DNA from 2 places in the Paenibacillus sp. WC2504 genome. Region 1 is predicted to be linked to the other one. Evidence: a T-box and tRNA genes for the amino acid it is inferred to sense, from the RefSeq annotation. Region 1 holds a T-box; the other holds one or more tRNA genes.
The links. A T-box is a leader RNA that pairs with one kind of tRNA and senses whether it is charged. The one in region 1 lies ahead of tyrS (tyrosine--tRNA ligase), so its partner is inferred to be a tRNA-Tyr.
Positions count from the first base shown of each region.

Region 2: it has a tRNA-Tyr gene. The T-box ahead of tyrS (tyrosine--tRNA ligase) is inferred to sense a tRNA for this amino acid. The anticodon was not compared.

Region 1 is NZ_JBQZFH010000001.1:6,887,502-6,897,577, forward strand. Features, by position in the region: gene corA (magnesium/cobalt transporter CorA) at 1-716, shown strand, start outside; gene tyrS (tyrosine--tRNA ligase) at 774-2,036, opposite strand; T-box leader at 2,093-2,355, opposite strand; gene ACUN27_RS31120 (HRDC domain-containing protein) at 2,418-3,431, opposite strand; gene ACUN27_RS31125 (DUF3055 domain-containing protein) at 3,628-3,921, shown strand; gene ACUN27_RS31130 (hypothetical protein) at 3,980-4,288, shown strand; gene ACUN27_RS31135 (tagaturonate epimerase family protein) at 4,343-5,827, opposite strand; gene ACUN27_RS31140 (helix-turn-helix transcriptional regulator) at 6,005-6,853, shown strand; gene ACUN27_RS31145 (5'-3' exonuclease) at 6,985-7,863, opposite strand; gene ACUN27_RS31150 (PH domain-containing protein) at 7,981-8,358, opposite strand; gene ssuE (NADPH-dependent FMN reductase) at 8,460-9,002, opposite strand; gene ACUN27_RS31160 (glycosyltransferase family 39 protein) at 9,162-10,076, opposite strand, start outside.
Region 2 is NZ_JBQZFH010000001.1:8,020,924-8,027,487, forward strand. Features, by position in the region: gene ACUN27_RS36695 (C40 family peptidase) at 1-52, opposite strand, end outside; gene ACUN27_RS36700 (hypothetical protein) at 288-680, shown strand; gene ACUN27_RS36705 (gluconate 2-dehydrogenase subunit 3 family protein) at 687-1,283, shown strand; gene ACUN27_RS36710 (GMC family oxidoreductase) at 1,280-2,842, shown strand; gene ACUN27_RS36715 (MTH1187 family thiamine-binding protein) at 2,937-3,239, shown strand; tRNA gene ACUN27_RS36720 (tRNA-Lys) at 3,349-3,421, opposite strand; tRNA gene ACUN27_RS36725 (tRNA-Tyr) at 3,431-3,512, opposite strand; tRNA gene ACUN27_RS36730 (tRNA-Phe) at 3,560-3,632, opposite strand; tRNA gene ACUN27_RS36735 (tRNA-Asp) at 3,678-3,754, opposite strand; tRNA gene ACUN27_RS36740 (tRNA-Thr) at 3,782-3,857, opposite strand; tRNA gene ACUN27_RS36745 (tRNA-Val) at 3,929-4,004, opposite strand; tRNA gene ACUN27_RS36750 (tRNA-Met) at 4,021-4,097, opposite strand; tRNA gene ACUN27_RS36755 (tRNA-Ser) at 4,127-4,218, opposite strand; rRNA gene ACUN27_RS36760 (23S ribosomal RNA) at 4,336-6,564, opposite strand, start outside.

The DNA of each region.
Region 1 (10,076 bases):
TCGTGATAAATAGCATTCGTTTTGATGATGAGGAGATTTTCCTTCGCGGACTTAATCTATTTCTTAGCAAACATGTCATTATTACCGTTACTAGACAAAAAATCAATGAACTTCGCGCTTTAAAGCCGTTTCTCTGGGAAGAGGAGGTCAACAGCGCCGATCGTTTCCTATACCATCTAGTCGATCTTGTCGTCGATAACTACGTTGCGGTTGGTGACCGTATCGAGGCCAAGATTGAAAAGCTGGAAGAAGATATTCTGGTAGCGACCAAAAAAACGCACTTGAATGAGATCATCGGACTTCGTTCGGAAATTCTCTGGCTCAAAAAAGTGCTTGTTCCACAACGTGATGTGATCGGTACACTCGGCAAGAAGGATCTCAGGCTGATCGACCACCAGCTCCAGAAATATTTTGGCGACATTTATGAGAATGCCGTCAAAATAGTGGATACATTCGATACGCTCCGCGATTTGATGGGGAACTTACGAGAAGCTTACCAGTCCAGCCTGGCGAATCGCGCGAATGATATCATGCGGGTATTTACCGCGCTGACAACCATTTTCATGCCGCTGACGTTCATTACAGGGGTGTTTGGAATGAACTTTGATAACATTCTAGGGCTCCATGTCGCTCACGGCGATGAGTTCGTCTTAGCGTTTATGGGTGTGTTAGGTATTGCTATGTATATTTTATTCCGTAAAAAAGAATGGCTATAAATAAAAGGAAGGGCTTCTTGAAGCAGCGGATTGCTGTACAAGAGGCCCTTTTTTAGGTTATGGCGAAACCCGCTTAATTTTCACAAACTTTCGTTTTCCTACCTGAACAATATCGCCGTCCTGCGGCTGGAGTGTTTCATGGATATTCGTCATTTTCGTTTCATTAATTTTCACTGCGCCTTGCTCAATGCTGCGTCTTGCCTCTGCGTTGGAAGCTTGCAGCCCCATAGAAACAAGCAGCTTAATGATGGCGATCTGGCCAGCTTCGAGAAGTTCCTCGCTGATCTGCATTTCTTCGATATCGTCCGGCAGCGCCCGCTTCTGAAAGACCGTAATAAAATGCTGCTCAGCCTCTTGAGCTTGTTCCGCACCATGATACATACGCACATATTCCTTCGCCAACTTCATCTTGGCATCCCTTGGATGGACGGAACCCGCCTCCAGTCCCTCTTTCAACTCCTGAAGCGCCTCGCTTGAGATCGCAGTCGTTAACTCATAATATTTCAGCATAAGCGAATCCGGAATCGACATCGTTTTGCCGAAAATTTCATTCGCGTTCTCATCGATACCGATGTAATTTTTCAAGCTTTTGCTCATTTTCTGCGTGCCATCCAGCCCTTCGAGCAGCGGCATCAGAATAGCCACTTGGCCGTCTTTCACCTCATAGGCGCCTTGCAGCGTGCGTCCCATCAAAATATTAAATGTCTGATCCGTACCGCCAAGCTCAATGTCGGTCTCAAGTGAAACGGAATCGTAGCCTTGCATTAACGGGTAGAAAAATTCATGCACATGAATCGGTTGATTAGCCGCGTATCTTTTGGCGAAATCGTCCCGCTCCAGCATCCTCGCCACCGTTACTTTACCCGCAAGCTTCAGCACATCATCAAATTTCAGTTCACCCAACCAACTAGAATTGTAGTAAAAGGTTGTTTTGGTGAAATCCAAAATTTTGGACAGCTGCGTCTGGTACGTTTGAGCATTATGCTGAACATCCTCTTCTGTCAGCTGCTTGCGCGTTTCCGACTTCCCCGTTGGATCGCCAATTCGACCCGTGAAATCTCCAATGATCAGCTGAACTTCATGGCCTAACTCTTGAAATTGCCGAAGCTTTTGCAAGACAACCGTGTGCCCAATATGAATATCAGGCGCAGATGGATCTAAGCCCAATTTCACTTTCAATGGTTTCCCCGTCACAATTGCCCGGGTAATTTTCTGTTTCAGAGCATCTTCCGGTATGATTTCAGCCGCACCACGTTTAATGATTTGCAGTTGGCGCTCGACTTCCTGCCTTTGTGCATCGGTTAATTCGATCCCCGTCATCTTGCAATCCCTCCTCATCGTTATAAAAAAAAACAAAAAGACAACCAAATCGTCCACAAAGGGACGAGACGGTTGTCTCGCGGTACCACCCTAATTAAAGCGAAGCATCTGCGACTCTCATTCGCAGCCTTCTCTTTCACTTAGTCATTGTAACGGCATCGAATGCCGGGTATAAGCTACTGATGCTCTCAAACAGAGCATGTTCCCTCAACCAACTCGGAACGGTAATTCGGAGCTATGCTTGCATCGGTTTGCACCTTCCACCGACTCTCTGCAGCAGCGGCAGTACTCCTACTAAGGGGTTAGCCCCAGTTCGTCATCGCTTTGATTGCTATTAAGATTATTGACCATTTAATCATATCTGCCTAAGCTCTGTCAATACTAGCTTGCAGCTTGTGCGCTCATGCTTTCCTTCTCCTTGCGAAAACGCAATCGCAGCAATCGCAGCCACTCATAAGCGCGGTCGAGTTCTTTGCCTTTCAGTTCTTCCGTACCGCCCATACGCTGAAGAACCGGTTTCAGATAACGGTCGCCTTCCGATTCAAAAGCGTTCCATGCTTTGATCTGTTCCTCCTCCGGGACCGAAGCTAATTCTGCTTCCACTAACAGATCCATATCATAGCCTTCCCGGTCAAGTTCCTCTACCCACAGCAGGAGCTCTCTGCGCGGCATCGTCAAATCGGTTTGAAGATCAGCCAAGCTGCCTCCGCGGGCAGTAATCTCGAGCAGCTTGCGTTTGCTGACCTCACGGTCCAGCTCCATACGCAGCTTCTGCTCCTTCTGAGCAAGGAGCCAGGACTCGAACTTGACGATATCGACGCTCTTAGCAACCCAATCTAACGGAAAGCCGTTCGTGCGCGTATATTCTGCGGTAATCTTTAAAATATCCCCCGCATACATATTGGTCTTCTGCTCACCAAAGCCGGGTATTTGCTGAAGTTCTTCCTTGCTTTGGGGTAAGAAAACAGATATTATGCGCAGCACCCGGTTCGTGGCGAGAATATACGGCGCTTTGCCTTCGCGCGAGGCTTGTTCGCGTCTCCACGCACGAAGCTGCTCGTACACTTCTTCGCTTGGGTTTTCTTCGCAATAATAAGTCAGCATCTGCGTCATTCTCGCTTTACCAGACAGCACTTGGGCGGATTCCAGCTCCGAGCTCACAATGGGACGAAAGCCGCTGCGAAACTTCTCGCGCAAACCATGACGGAAGATGCTTAGCATCTCATCCCAGCTCATCCCCTGGTACCACTGTGCTTGCTGCGGCTTGCCCGTGCTGTCGGGCTCGTTCCAGAACACATTCCACACGCCCTGCTCTTCAGCAATCGACACCTGTGCTGATAATACGCGATGATCCCCCGTTTCTTTCTCCAATGTGTTTAAAAAAACAATGTTCATACTTACCTCCTCCAAACGTTTACGAAAATAGGGTAAGAAAAACGAAAAAGCACCTCTTCAGCTAGGCTGAAAAGGTGCTTCCCTTTTTCTAATATCCAAATCATACCATGTTTGTAAGATGGACGCAACCTATGTTTTGTTGACAAGCCTATTTCGGTTATAATGAAAGACATACCAGAATGAAAAGAGGGCCCTTATGTCTGATTATGACTTTTTATACGACCATCAAGAAGAGACGACAACGCGTTTTGTATGCTTCGTCGGCAATGCGCTGCACCGTTTTGACCTTGCAATCATGACTACAACCCGTTATTACGGCAAAAAGCTTGTGATTGACTTACAATCAGGACGCAGTGCGGTAATTGGTCCGGATGACTTGGCCGAAGAGGGATACCTGGAGTACGTATTCAAGCTCAATGAAGAGCAAGCACTGGAACTGAATGAATTTTTATCCCAAATTATCGGTTCCATTCATTTCACGGATATTTAACGGATCAGCGGGGGACACTGGAAAAAGCATGCGCAACCCAGATGAGGAGGCATTTTCCATGAGTGTTGAAGAATCCGCGAAAGATAAGTATACCGAAACAAAGGGGTTCATACCCGAGCAGCGAGATGTATACACCGATTTGGAGACGGTCGAATCTCAGCGAAACGACCTGATTCCTGAGGAATTTCCCGAAGGCCCTTATGGCACAAGCCTAAACACGGAATCGCTGGGCAAAAGCACGCCTTGGCGAAAAGATCAGCGCCCGCCGAACCGGTTTTCCTATGAAAATCACGAGCTGCATGAAGGCCTCAAACGGGACTATCCTGGCGCAGATGATAACCGGAATGAACCTTCGAATCAAGAATAAGAAAGAGGCAATCTTCAAGCAGATCAAAGCGCTTGAGGATTGCCTCTTTTTTAATTATTTACCGAGCAGCTCCAAATGTCTACCAATATGATGACGCAAACCTTCAGCGAAGACGTCTTCCTGCTCCGTCATCGTACGGAAGAATTCTTCAGCAAATTGCTTGCTGCCATCGGCATTTTTTGCTTGCAGCAGCAGGCCGTATGTGATGTGCAGCAATTGGCGCGCATTGTTTTCTTCCATGTAGTTTGGCAGATCGGCATCCGCGACTTCAGCAAGAGGAACGATGGCATCGATGTCCGTCGTCACGTGGTAATAAGCTGTCGCTTCTGTAAAATGATCCAAAGCAAATTGATGCATGCGGCGATACAGGGATGGGTTTACTTTTGCTACAACACGTACCGCTTCGAGCCAATTTGTACCTGCCGTTTTGATATGGAACAAACCTTTCGTGTATTGCCCGATTAGTGGGAACACACTGAACTTGTCGCTACCGGAATGAATGCTCAGCTTGTATTCAAAATGTACGGCAATCGCCGCATGGCTCGCCAGCTCACGCTCAAATTGCGCGATATCGCCAATGTAGTCGATCCCTTTTTGGAATTCCCCGCAGAAGCGCGGCGCCATGCTGAAAATCGTAACCCCACGGTCACGAAGCTCGTTCGCTACCAAGTAGTGGGCTTCAGGCGATGTCGGTGTAGCCGTCTCATCAATCGAAATTTCAAAATCAACCGCACGATCCAGCGTTGCGATATATTTGCGGTAAATAGCTTCCATGAAATTAATGGCTGCGTCGTAGATCAGCACATCTTTTTGGAGCGCTTCACGCGTGTAGTTAAGTGCTGCACCTGGTACATCAGCAGGCGTCTCCAAGTAACGTTTCTCATAGTGCTCACGCAAACCGGCTGGCAAAGCTGCATATTTAACTGCGACCTCATCTGCGGACAATGTTTCAATCGTGTTGTCGATGTTCTCCGAGCAATCGAGCGTCAGCATCGTAAAGCCAAGACGCAGTGCATACTCGATGTCTTCCTCTTTCTTCAAATGGTCGCCGTCTGCGCCATAGCCATCTTTGTAGCCTTCTTGGAAAACCGCATAAGCAGCCGCGTCCAAAACATCCTCATACGTTCTGCCTGTAAGCGCAAGCTCACGAATACTTTGCTGTGCCAACACGGGACGGATATCTCTGCCGCGAATCGTTTGAATATGTCCAGGGCTTGCAATACCAAGGCGATCACCCAGACCCATCGTAGCCACCTGCGTGCCAAATGCTTGCGGGGCCGTATAAGGCAAGAATTGATTCAGTGTCAAACGGTTCTCGTGCGTTAATGGAGCCACTTTCGCGCCATCAACAACTTCTCCGTTTAATTGGTTGTACAAATCGCTCTCACCAACCGCAACCAGCCGCTTTCCAGCCTCCGTACGTACCATAACAAGCGAAGTATTTCCAATTTGTGTTAAAGATGAACCATATACTTTAACGCCTGGCGCTGATAACGTTGATGTATTTCCTGATTTGATTGCGTCTATAAGCTCTTTCATTTTGTGTGTTCCTCCCTTATTTTGCAAACGTTTGCTATTTTCTTATAGCTTAATCATATCGCAAGTTAGGAGCGTTTTCTCTTCATCTATTCCTATTTTCAAGGAAAACTATTCATATTTTTCACTGCGCTTATGTTATACTTCCATTACAACAACTTGAACAAAAGGAGTACTCTGATGCCCAGCACCGTCACCTTCGGCAATGAGGATGAAGGCCCATTTTATATTCAACATATTCATCGTCATGGATCGTTCGAGAGAACACAGCACATGCATGATATGTATGAGCTCTATTATTTGTACGAAGGTGAGCGCATGTATTTCATTCGGGACCGCTCGTATCTCATCCTTCCGGGAGACCTGGTGCTCATTAATCGGCGCGAGCTTCACGCTACTTCGGACTCCGATAAGCTTGGGCATGCGCGTGTCGTGATGAATTTCAGCGATCACTTCCTGGAGAGCATGAGATCCGATGCTCCTTTCCTGCTCGATGCCTTCACGCATACTGCGCCGGTGCTCAGGCTCGATCTCCCGACACGTCGTTTTGTCGAAGACATTCTCGGCAAAATGATTCATGAAGCAAAAGAACCTCAGCTCGGACAAACCTTCGCTTTGCGTCATTTTCTGATCGAGCTGCTGCTGTTCACTACACGTTTTATTCGCCAGCATCCGGTCACATCACCGGAGCATGTCTCTCCTTTACATCGGAAAATATCGACGATTGTGCGTTACATTAACACCCATTTTGCCGAGCTTCTGCGATTGGAAGAGCTAGCGGAAAGATTTGAAATCAGCCCGGCGTATTTAAGCCGTATGTTCAAGGAGATCACCGGATTTTCACTTGTCGAATATATCAATCTTGTTCGTGTCCAGGAAGCGCAAAGGCTGCTCACAGAGACCAAACTGAAAGTAATCATGATTGCTGAACAGGTCGGCTTCGGCTCCTTAGTCCAGTTCGGCCGTGTCTTTCGGCAGATTACCAAAACTACGCCGCTCCGCTATCGGCAATCGGCGATGAAATTCTGAGAGAAGTAGCTCATTTCTCGCCAAAAACGATAAGAAGCAGCGTTAGGGCTGCTCGTTGAACAGCTTGCTCGCTTTTGCTAGCACGCGCAAAAAGGAGGATGCCAATTCTATTCGGCACCCTCCATTTTATATTAACCGATTAACTTGATTAATCCTTTGTACGCAATTTCCTCGAACTTCGCGATCACTTTCTCCCGCTCCATCGCCCATCCGCAATCCTCAAGCGCACAGGCAACAGGCGCATCCAGACGAATCGTCGCCAAGTCACGCGATAGATGCAGCATCTCCAACTCCGCTTCAATTTTGGCTCGAACACCTTTGGGCAGCGCAGCCAGATTTTCCAAAATGCCTCCAATATCCTGATACTCGTTCAGCAGCTTGGTCGCTGTTTTCTCCCCGATTCCTTTGACGCCCGGGTAGTTATCCGCCGTGTCGCCGGTTAGACCTTTCAGATCAATAATCTGCGCAGGCGTCAGACTTTTCTCTTCCATCAATGTTTCCAGGGTATAAACCATGTAGTTGGAGTGCCCTTTTTTCATAATAATGACTTCCGTGCTCTCATTCACAAGCTGGAGCATATCATGATCTCCGGTCAAAATTTGAACTTTCGTCAGCGGGCTGTATGTACGGGCCAGTGTTCCGATGCAATCGTCAGCTTCGTAACCGACAACACCAATATTCGGGATGTTAAAGCTGGCCGTCACTTCTTTTACCAAATCGAATTGTGGAATTAACTCCTCCGGGGCAGGCCCGCGATTCGCTTTGTATGCTTCAAATTTCTCCGTACGGAACGTTTTACTCCCCATATCCCAGCAGCACACCACGTGAGAAGGCTTAAAGGTTTGAATCGCATCAAGTAAATATTTCAGAAAACCGTATACGCCATTAATCGGCACACCGTTTTCTGTTTTCATAATATAACCGCTCGATGAAGTGGCGTAATAACCGCGAAATAATAACGCCATCCCGTCAACTAGCAGCACGGAACCCGATGAATTCTCTGACAACATAATCGCTCCTATCCAAATAAATATATGTTCAGTATAGCACGACAGCGCTCTCCCCGGCACAAAAAACCACCATCAGTAAAAGTTACCAATGGCGATTCAAACACTATGTTCCCTCATTTATTTCAAAACGTACTCAGCTAGTACGCTCTGAAGTTCGTATATGTTTAAGCTTTTGTTAAACTTTTTTTCAATCGGCGTATGTGTGCTGCTGATCCATATCTTCATTTCTGCATCGAGATCAAAAGTACCTGCTGTCTCAATACTGAAATGGGTAATGCTTTTATAAGGAATCGAGTGAAGCTCCATTTTCTTGCCCGACAATCCTTGTTTATCTACTAATATTAGCCTTTTGTTGGTAAAAATAAAAAGATCACGGATCAGTTTATACGCTTTTTCGATCGTTTCTGAACTTGCCAACACATGAGCAAATTCCTTATTCACATCCGCCAGATTAAGCTCCGAGGCGTTCCCCATTAAACCATCAAATAAACCCATTGCTTCTCCTCCTTGAACAGCTGTCTATCTAAATGCAGCCACACAAAACCCGCCATCAGCAAGTGAATACTAATGGCGGGTTATGTCATCTGTATGCCAATTTAGCGACTGGTATGCCAGTTAATTTCTTGGATAAACTGCGTGACGGACTCATGTAACCGAGTAGAAATTTCATCCTCTAGAATGGCTTGTCCTTGTTCGCCCCAAGTCACCTGTTTATCAAGCACATACACACCTTGCAAAATATTTTGTGCGCCCAATGCGGACAGCACCGGTTTAAGCGCGTAATCGATGGCGAGCAAGTGAGATAGCGTACCGCCTACGGCTAAAGGGAGCACAATTTTACGCTCCAGCCCCTTTTGCGGGAGCAGGTCAAGGAATGCTTTTAGCACACCGGTATAGGAGGCTTTGTAAACAGGCGTAGCTACAAAAACGGCATCTGCTGCAGCAACAAGCGCGTTCGCGCTCACAATGGCTTCGCTGTCAAATTTGGCGTACAGCAAGTCTTCTGCAGGGATATCGCGCACTTTGATCCAGTCTACGGTAAGACCCGCTTGCACCAATTCATTCTTCGCTACTTCAATAACCCCGTGTAATCGGGATGTGGGGGTTGGACTTCCTGAGATAATGACTACCTTCGCCATTTCGTTCACACTCCATTATGGTTTTTGGATAAAAAAGAAACCCCGCTTCCATTGTTCAATGTAAGGTCGGAGTCTCCTGTTGTTCGGTCGACTTTTAATTCATAGTATTTTGCTTGGGATTATCTTACCATCGCCTGTCAGGCACGTCAACCACTTTTCTTAAAAGAAGTTCCAGCCCGGCAGCCACCGGAGGAAGAAGGAATACCTCGATGGAATCATCATCCCTGAAAGAATCGGATAGAACAGAGCAAACAAGACGAATACTCCTAGTAAATAACCGTAAACCCATCTTCTTTTATGAAGCGGACCTTCTTCCAAATAATCTTTGATATAGTAGGTCAGAATGAGCACCAGGAACGGCACCATGGCAAAATAGTGATAAATAAAAGTGAGCCTCGGCACCAGCATCCATGGCAAGTATTGGGAACAATAAGCGATTAACAGCATGCGCAGCAGCTTATCTTTCCTCTTCACAGCCACATAGAACGAGCAGATGACCGCGATAAAGCCAGGCCACCAAACCAGCGGATTTCCGAACGAGACGATGCTCGACAACATGCCCTGCGGCATAAACTTGGCTTGATAATACCAGATCGGGCGCAGCATCATCGGCCACTCCCACCAAGGGGATGAGAACGGATGAGTCGCTACCAAATCCTTATGATACTTGTACATATGCACCTGATAAGTGACGACATCCTTCAGCTGATGTCCAGGTCCCGGAACCATCATGAAAGGAATATACGATAGCGTATAAATACCTAACGGAATGATAACAAACGTTAGTACGCACCACAGGAGAGTAAGGATCGTATTTTTTGCAAATAGTTTCTGCACAAGCAGTAATCGGCTGCGCTCCGAATCGGATAAAGCCGGCTTCGTATCCTCCTCAGCCTCATCCCAAGATGAGATGACCTGCTCTGGATCTTCCGTATCCACCTGAACCTGAGCTGGTGCTTTATGCTCATCCTCCTGCAGCAAGCGCCGAGCGAACCGGTATTCGCTATAACGCTCTAATAAAGATAATAGCAGCAGAAGGGCCAGGCCCGCACCGCCGTAAATCACGATCCATTT
Region 2 (6,564 bases), 1.1 Mb from region 1:
ACGTTACCGCTGCCGTTATCCCAACTGTGCGTCTTGCAAGAATCTTTATCATCTTAAATCCTCCAGTACGTATTTGTTAGTAGATATGGAAAAGTCCATTTAATCTAGTACAAGATTACCATGTCTATGAAAAGACTTTCATTCCTAAAATGTTTCCTTACACACACATGATTGGTAATGCTAACAAATCTTTCATCCGTGCGTCATTAAGGACAGCGTGCTCATAAACTTCGTTTTTTTGGAAATAATTGTACAAGGGATATTCGTCCTATAGGGAGGTACTACATATGGTTTGGACGCAATGGTCTTTGGACCGAGTCATTATTCTCTTGATTGGGGTCGCCTATCTACTCTTATGGATCCAAGTGACTTTATCGCACTATCGTCAAAACTTTCATAAGAAAATAATGTGGAGTCCAGTCATTCTGTCTTTTCTTATCAGTTTTGTCTCCATTCTGTGTACGCTTGTCAATCGCCATGGTTGGTATACGGCTGTGCATCTCATCTTTTGGCTTGGGGTCCTTCAAGGATTAATCGGCTTTGCTTTTCATCTAAGTGGTGTACGTAAAAGAGTAGGCGGCTTTGCTTTACGAAACTTTCTCACAGGACCGCCGGTGCTGATGCCTCTACTATTTTCTTTTCTAAGTATTCTTGGACTTACTGCCATTTATGGAGGTTGATTGACGATGACAAATCATAGCTATTATCCGACTTATAACGTCATGGATGAGCAAAAGGAATGGGATGCCAACACTCGGAATATTGTAAATGCACGTTTACAGCGTGAAACCATGTATCAGTTCCTCACACATGTAGAGGCAGAAACATTGCGGGCTTGGTGCTCGCTGCTTATGGATGATAATAGGGGAGAAATCATTCAGTACGTCCTTTGTCATATCGACGAGGTTCTCACACAGGACAAAGGTGAGGGGCAGCGAAAAATGAATGTCCCCCCTTTGCGCACGCTTTTACGTCAAGGGCTTAAAGCTATTGATGAGACTGGCTGGATTGATAGCAGCAAACCTTTTTTTCAACTAGATGAGACGTCTCAGCGACACATTATGCTGCAAATCAGCAGCGACAGTTACCCTCTGACAGAAAATTGGGAAGGCGTCCCGCAGAAAGCTTTGTTTCAAAAACTGCTGAAGCTCAGTGTCGAGGCTTATTATTCTCATCCTTTGGTATGGTCGGAGATCGGGTTTGGCGGTCCTGCCTATCCGCGTGGTTATGTGCGCGCAGAAACAGGCCAACTTGACCCTTGGGAGGCTGTGAAGGAGCAATGAAGAGGAGATACGAGCAAGACGAAGTTGATATCTTAATCGTTGGAGCAGGCGCCGCTGGCGGCGTTCTGGCCAAAGAACTGAGCGAAGCCGGTCTCAGTGTCGTTGTTTTGGATGCCGGACCTTGGCGAGATCCTCAGAAGAATTTTGCTAGTGACGAGTTGAGCATGCGGCAGTTAGGGTGGGAAGATACTCGCCTTGTAGACGGGACCGTTCCGCTAGGCATGGGTTACTCTAATTCGGGACGGGGAGTCGGCGGGGGAACGCAAAACTTCACGGGCGTTTTCTTACGATTTCATGAATCTGATTTCAAAACCAAATCCATCGATGGTGTAGGAGAAGACTGGCCCATTCATTACAAAGATCTTGAACCTTACTATAATCGGATTGAAAAAGAAATTGCCGTTTCCGGACCTAAACATTTTCCATGGGGCAACTTTCGGGGGCCTTATCCCTATCCGGAACGAGACCCCTTAAGTCCTAACGCCTACCTGTTTCAAAAAGGCTGTGAAGCACTCGGCATTCAATCCGCTGTTACTCCGCTTGCCATTCTATCTGCTCCCTATGATGGTCGTCCTCCCTGCATCAACCGCGGTTTCTGCATCCAGGGCTGCATGCCGAATGCCAAATTCAGCACCTTGACCGTTCATATCCCCAAAGCTGTGAAAGCTGGGGCAGAGGTTCTCCCCGATTGCATGGTCACTCAGATTGAAGTTGACGCAAACGGTCATGCCAGCGGTGTGCTCTTTGTCCATCAGGGAACGGAGTACCGGCAGCGTGCCAAAACGGTTATTGTATGCGCACATGCCGTCGAAACGCCTCGTCTGCTGCTTCATTCAGCGTCGCCACTATTTCCTGACGGTCTAGCTAATTCTAGCGGATGGGTTGGCCGTGCTATTATGACGCATAGCAGCAACGATGTGTATGCCAAATTTGAGCAGGAGGTTCGTTTATACAAAGGCACTCCAGTGCTAGCATCTACTCAGGATTTCTATGAGACAGATCCTCGGCGTGGTTATGCTCGCGGCTATACAATTCATTCTCACGGTTCCAGACCTATAGATATGGCCGATGGGATCAGCAAATCGACGCAAGATCCTCTTTGGGGATCAGGGCTAAGACAAGCTATGCTTAACTACAATCACTATGGGCGGTTAACGATGGTTGGAGAGGTTCTTCCACAGTGGGATAACCATATCTCCTTATCTGACGAAAAAGATGACTACGGCATGCCACGTGCCGCTGTTACCTTTAATTACGGAGATAATGATCGCAAACTCATCGATCACGCCGTTGACAATATGCAGCTGATCCTCAAAGCGGCTGGAGGAGAAATTGCCTTCGTTGTACCGGATACGCAGCATTTCATGGGGGGATGCCGTATGGGAAATAACCCTGCTACATCTGTCGTCAACACATACGGGCAGAGTCACGATATACCGAACCTTTTCATCTGCGATGCGAGTCTGTTCGTGACCTCAAGCGGCTGTAATCCGACCAATACGGTTATGGCTCTTGCTGCAAGGACTGCGGATTATATTATTGAACTTGCTAGCATTTAAGGCAGCGGTGCTCTAGCGTTTAGTTGCATCTCCTATATTCCAACATCTACAATAGAGCATAGCAGGCAAGAGGAAAGGAGAGGTTTCAACATACATGGCTATTGCAGAATTTACGATTATCCCAATCGGGACAGCAACTACAAGCCTTAGCGGATATGTGGCTGATCTTCACAAAGAACTAGAAAAGCACACGGATATTACGTTCGAGATGACACCCATGGGAACTATTCTAGAAGGCTCCTTAGATCGAATTCTGGAGGTCATTCGCGCTGTGCATGAGGTTCCCTTTACGAATGGCGCACAGCGTGTATCCACCTCCATTAAAATCGACGATCGCCGTGATAAAGCGGCCTCTATGTCTCAAAAAATGCAGTCGGTTGCAGAAAAATTGAAATAAAAAGAGCATCCCTCGTTGGGATGCTTTTTTGTATTAAAGGCGTTTATAGAAATCAAAATAATAAAAACAAAAAAAGACCCTCGCGGCCTTGTGTTTTTACTTATAAAAGTGAGCCATGTAGGACTCGAACCTACGACACCCTGATTAAAAGTCAGGTGCTCTACCAACTGAGCTAATGGCTCTTAGGGAAATGGAGGCTGATGGATTCGAACCACCGAACTCGGAGAGAGCAGATTTACAGTCTGCCGTGTTTAGCCACTTCACTAAGCCTCCAGATTGCGAGATAACCGTGCTGCGTTGTAGCAGCACAACCATCTCAATGGCTCGGGACGGAATCGAACCGCCGACACGAGGATTTTCAGTCCTCTGCTCTACCGACTGAGCTACCGAGCCTTATGTACTTCTTTTTAGTTTGTCCCATTCATTAAAAAAGATGAATGGCGGAGCCGACGGGATTCGAACCCGCGGTCTCCTGCGTGACAGGCAGGCATGTTAGGCCTCTACACCACGGCTCCATGACAATTCAATTTGCACCAACTAAATGGTGCCGTCGAGAGGACTTGAACCCCCAACCTACTGATTACAAGTCAGTTGCTCTACCAGTTGCGCTACAACGGCATATAGTTTCGAGGCCCCCGAAAAGTAATCGGAAACTCCATCTTGGAAACACTTCACTTTTTGGGGTAAAGTGGTGGAGGCTGACGGGATCGAACCGCCGACCCTCTGCTTGTAAGGCAGATGCTCTCCCAGCTGAGCTAAGCCTCCATCTGGAATGGTTTTATGGTAGCGGCAGAGGGGCTCGAACCCCCGACCTTACGGGTATGAACCGTACGCTCTAGCCAGCTGAGCTACGCCGCCACATAAAAGGTGTTATATATGTTTGGAACTGGCGGAGAGAGAGGGATTCGAACCCTCGCACCACTTACGCAGTCTAACCCCTTAGCAGAGGGTCCCCTTATAGCCACTTGGGTATCTCTCCAAGACATATATACTCAGGAATTATTATTCCCTGAAAACTAGATACGAAACGTTTGTAAAGTTACAACTATAGGTTTCAAGCAGAGAGACTTTAATCTTCGATTAAAGATCCCTATATTAGGTTAAGCCCTCGACCGATTAGTATTCGTCAGCTGCATACGTTGCCGCACTTCCACCTCGAACCTATCAACCTCGTCGTCTACAAGGGGTCTTACATACTGGGAAATCTCATCTTGAGGGGGGCTTCGCGCTTAGATGCTTTCAGCGCTTATCCCCTCCGTACATAGCTACCCAGCGGTGCCTCTGGCGAGACAACTGGTACACCAGCGGTACGTCCATCCCGGTCCTCTCGTACTAAGGACAGCTCCTCTCAAATTTCCTACGCCCGCGACAGATAGGGACCGAACTGTCTCACGACGTTCTGAACCCAGCTCGCGTACCGCTTTAATGGGCGAACAGCCCAACCCTTGGGACCTACTTCAGCCCCAGGATGCGATGAGCCGACATCGAGGTGCCAAACCTCCCCGTCGATGTGGACTCTTGGGGGAGATAAGCCTGTTATCCCCAGGGTAGCTTTTATCCGTTGAGCGATGGCCCTTCCATTCGGTACCACCGGATCACTAAGTCCGACTTTCGTCCCTGCTCGACTTGTAGGTCTCGCAGTCAAGCTCCCTTATGCCTTTGCACTCTGCGAATGATTTCCAACCATTCTGAGGGAACCTTTAAACGCCTCCGTTACATTTTAGGAGGCGACCGCCCCAGTCAAACTGCCCACCTGACACTGTCCCCATACCGGATCACGGTACCAGGTTAGAACTCCGATACGATCAGGGTGGTATCCCAACGGCGCCTCCACCCAAGCTGGCGCTCAGGCTTCTAAGGCTCCCACCTATCCTGTACAGATCGTACCAAAGTCCAATATCAAGCTGCAGTAAAGCTCCATGGGGTCTTTCCGTCTTGTCGCGGGTAACCTGCATCTTCACAGGTATTAAAATTTCACCGGATCTCTCGTTGAGACAGCGCCCAAGTCGTTACGCCATTCGTGCGGGTCAGAATTTACCTGACAAGGAATTTCGCTACCTTAGGACCGTTATAGTTACGGCCGCCGTTTACTGGGGCTTCAATTCATAGCTTCGGGGTTACCCCCTAACCACTCCTCTTAACCTTCCAGCACCGGGCAGGCGTCAGCCCGTATACTTCGCCTTGCGGCTTCGCACAGACCTGTGTTTTTGCTAAACAGTCGCTTGGGCCTTTTCACTGCGGCCCCCTCGGGCTATTCACCCTACCGAGGCACCCCTTCTCCCGAAGTTACGGGGTCATTTTGCCGAGTTCCTTAACGAGAGTTCTTCCGCGCGCCTTAGAATTCTCTTCTCACCCACCTGTGTCGGTTTGCGGTACGGGCACCTTCGCCTGGCTAGAAGCTTTTCTTGGCAGTGTGAAATCATGACCTTCGGTACTTAAAGTTTCCCTCCCCATCACAGCCCAGCCTTACGGTTAGCGGATTTGCCTACTAACCAGCCTCACTGCTTGGACGAGCATCCATCAGCTCGCGTCACTATCCTTCTGCGTCACTCCATCGCTCATAACGGCTACGGTGGTACAGGAATTTCCACCTGTTGTCCATCGACTACGCCTTTCGGCCTCGCCTTAGGTCCCGACTTACCCTGAGCGGACGAGCCTTCCTCAGGAACCCTTAGGTTTTCGGCGGATCAGATTCTCACTGATCTTTTCGTTACTTATACCGGCATTCTCACTTGTATGCGCTCCACCTGTCCTTACGGTCAGAATTCAACGTACATACAACGCTCCCCTACCCATGCACATACGTGCAAGCCATAGCTTCGGTGGCGTGTTTAGCCCCGTTACATTTTCGGCGCAGAGTCACTCGACCAGTGAGCTATTACGCACTCTTTCAATGGTGGCTGCTTCTAAGCCAACATCCTGGTTGTCTGTGCAACTCCACATCCTTTCCCACTTAACACACACTTGGGGACCTTAGCTGATGGTCTGGGCTGTTTCCCTTTTGACAATGGATCTTAGCACTCACTGTCTGACTCCCGGATTTAAGTTTGTGGCATTCAGAGTTTGACTGGACTTGGTAACCCTTGGCGGGCCCCGCACCCAATCAGTGCTTTACCTCCACAACTCCACATCCGAGGCTAGCCCTAAAGCTATTTCGGGGAGAACCAGCTATCTCCGAGTTCGATTGGAATTTCTCCGCTACCCCCACCTCATCCCCGAATTTTTCAACATTCGTGGGTTCGGGCCTCCAGTGAGTGTTACCTCACCTTCACCCTGGACAGGGGTAGATCACACGGTTTCGGGTCTACGTCCACGTACTAAAGCG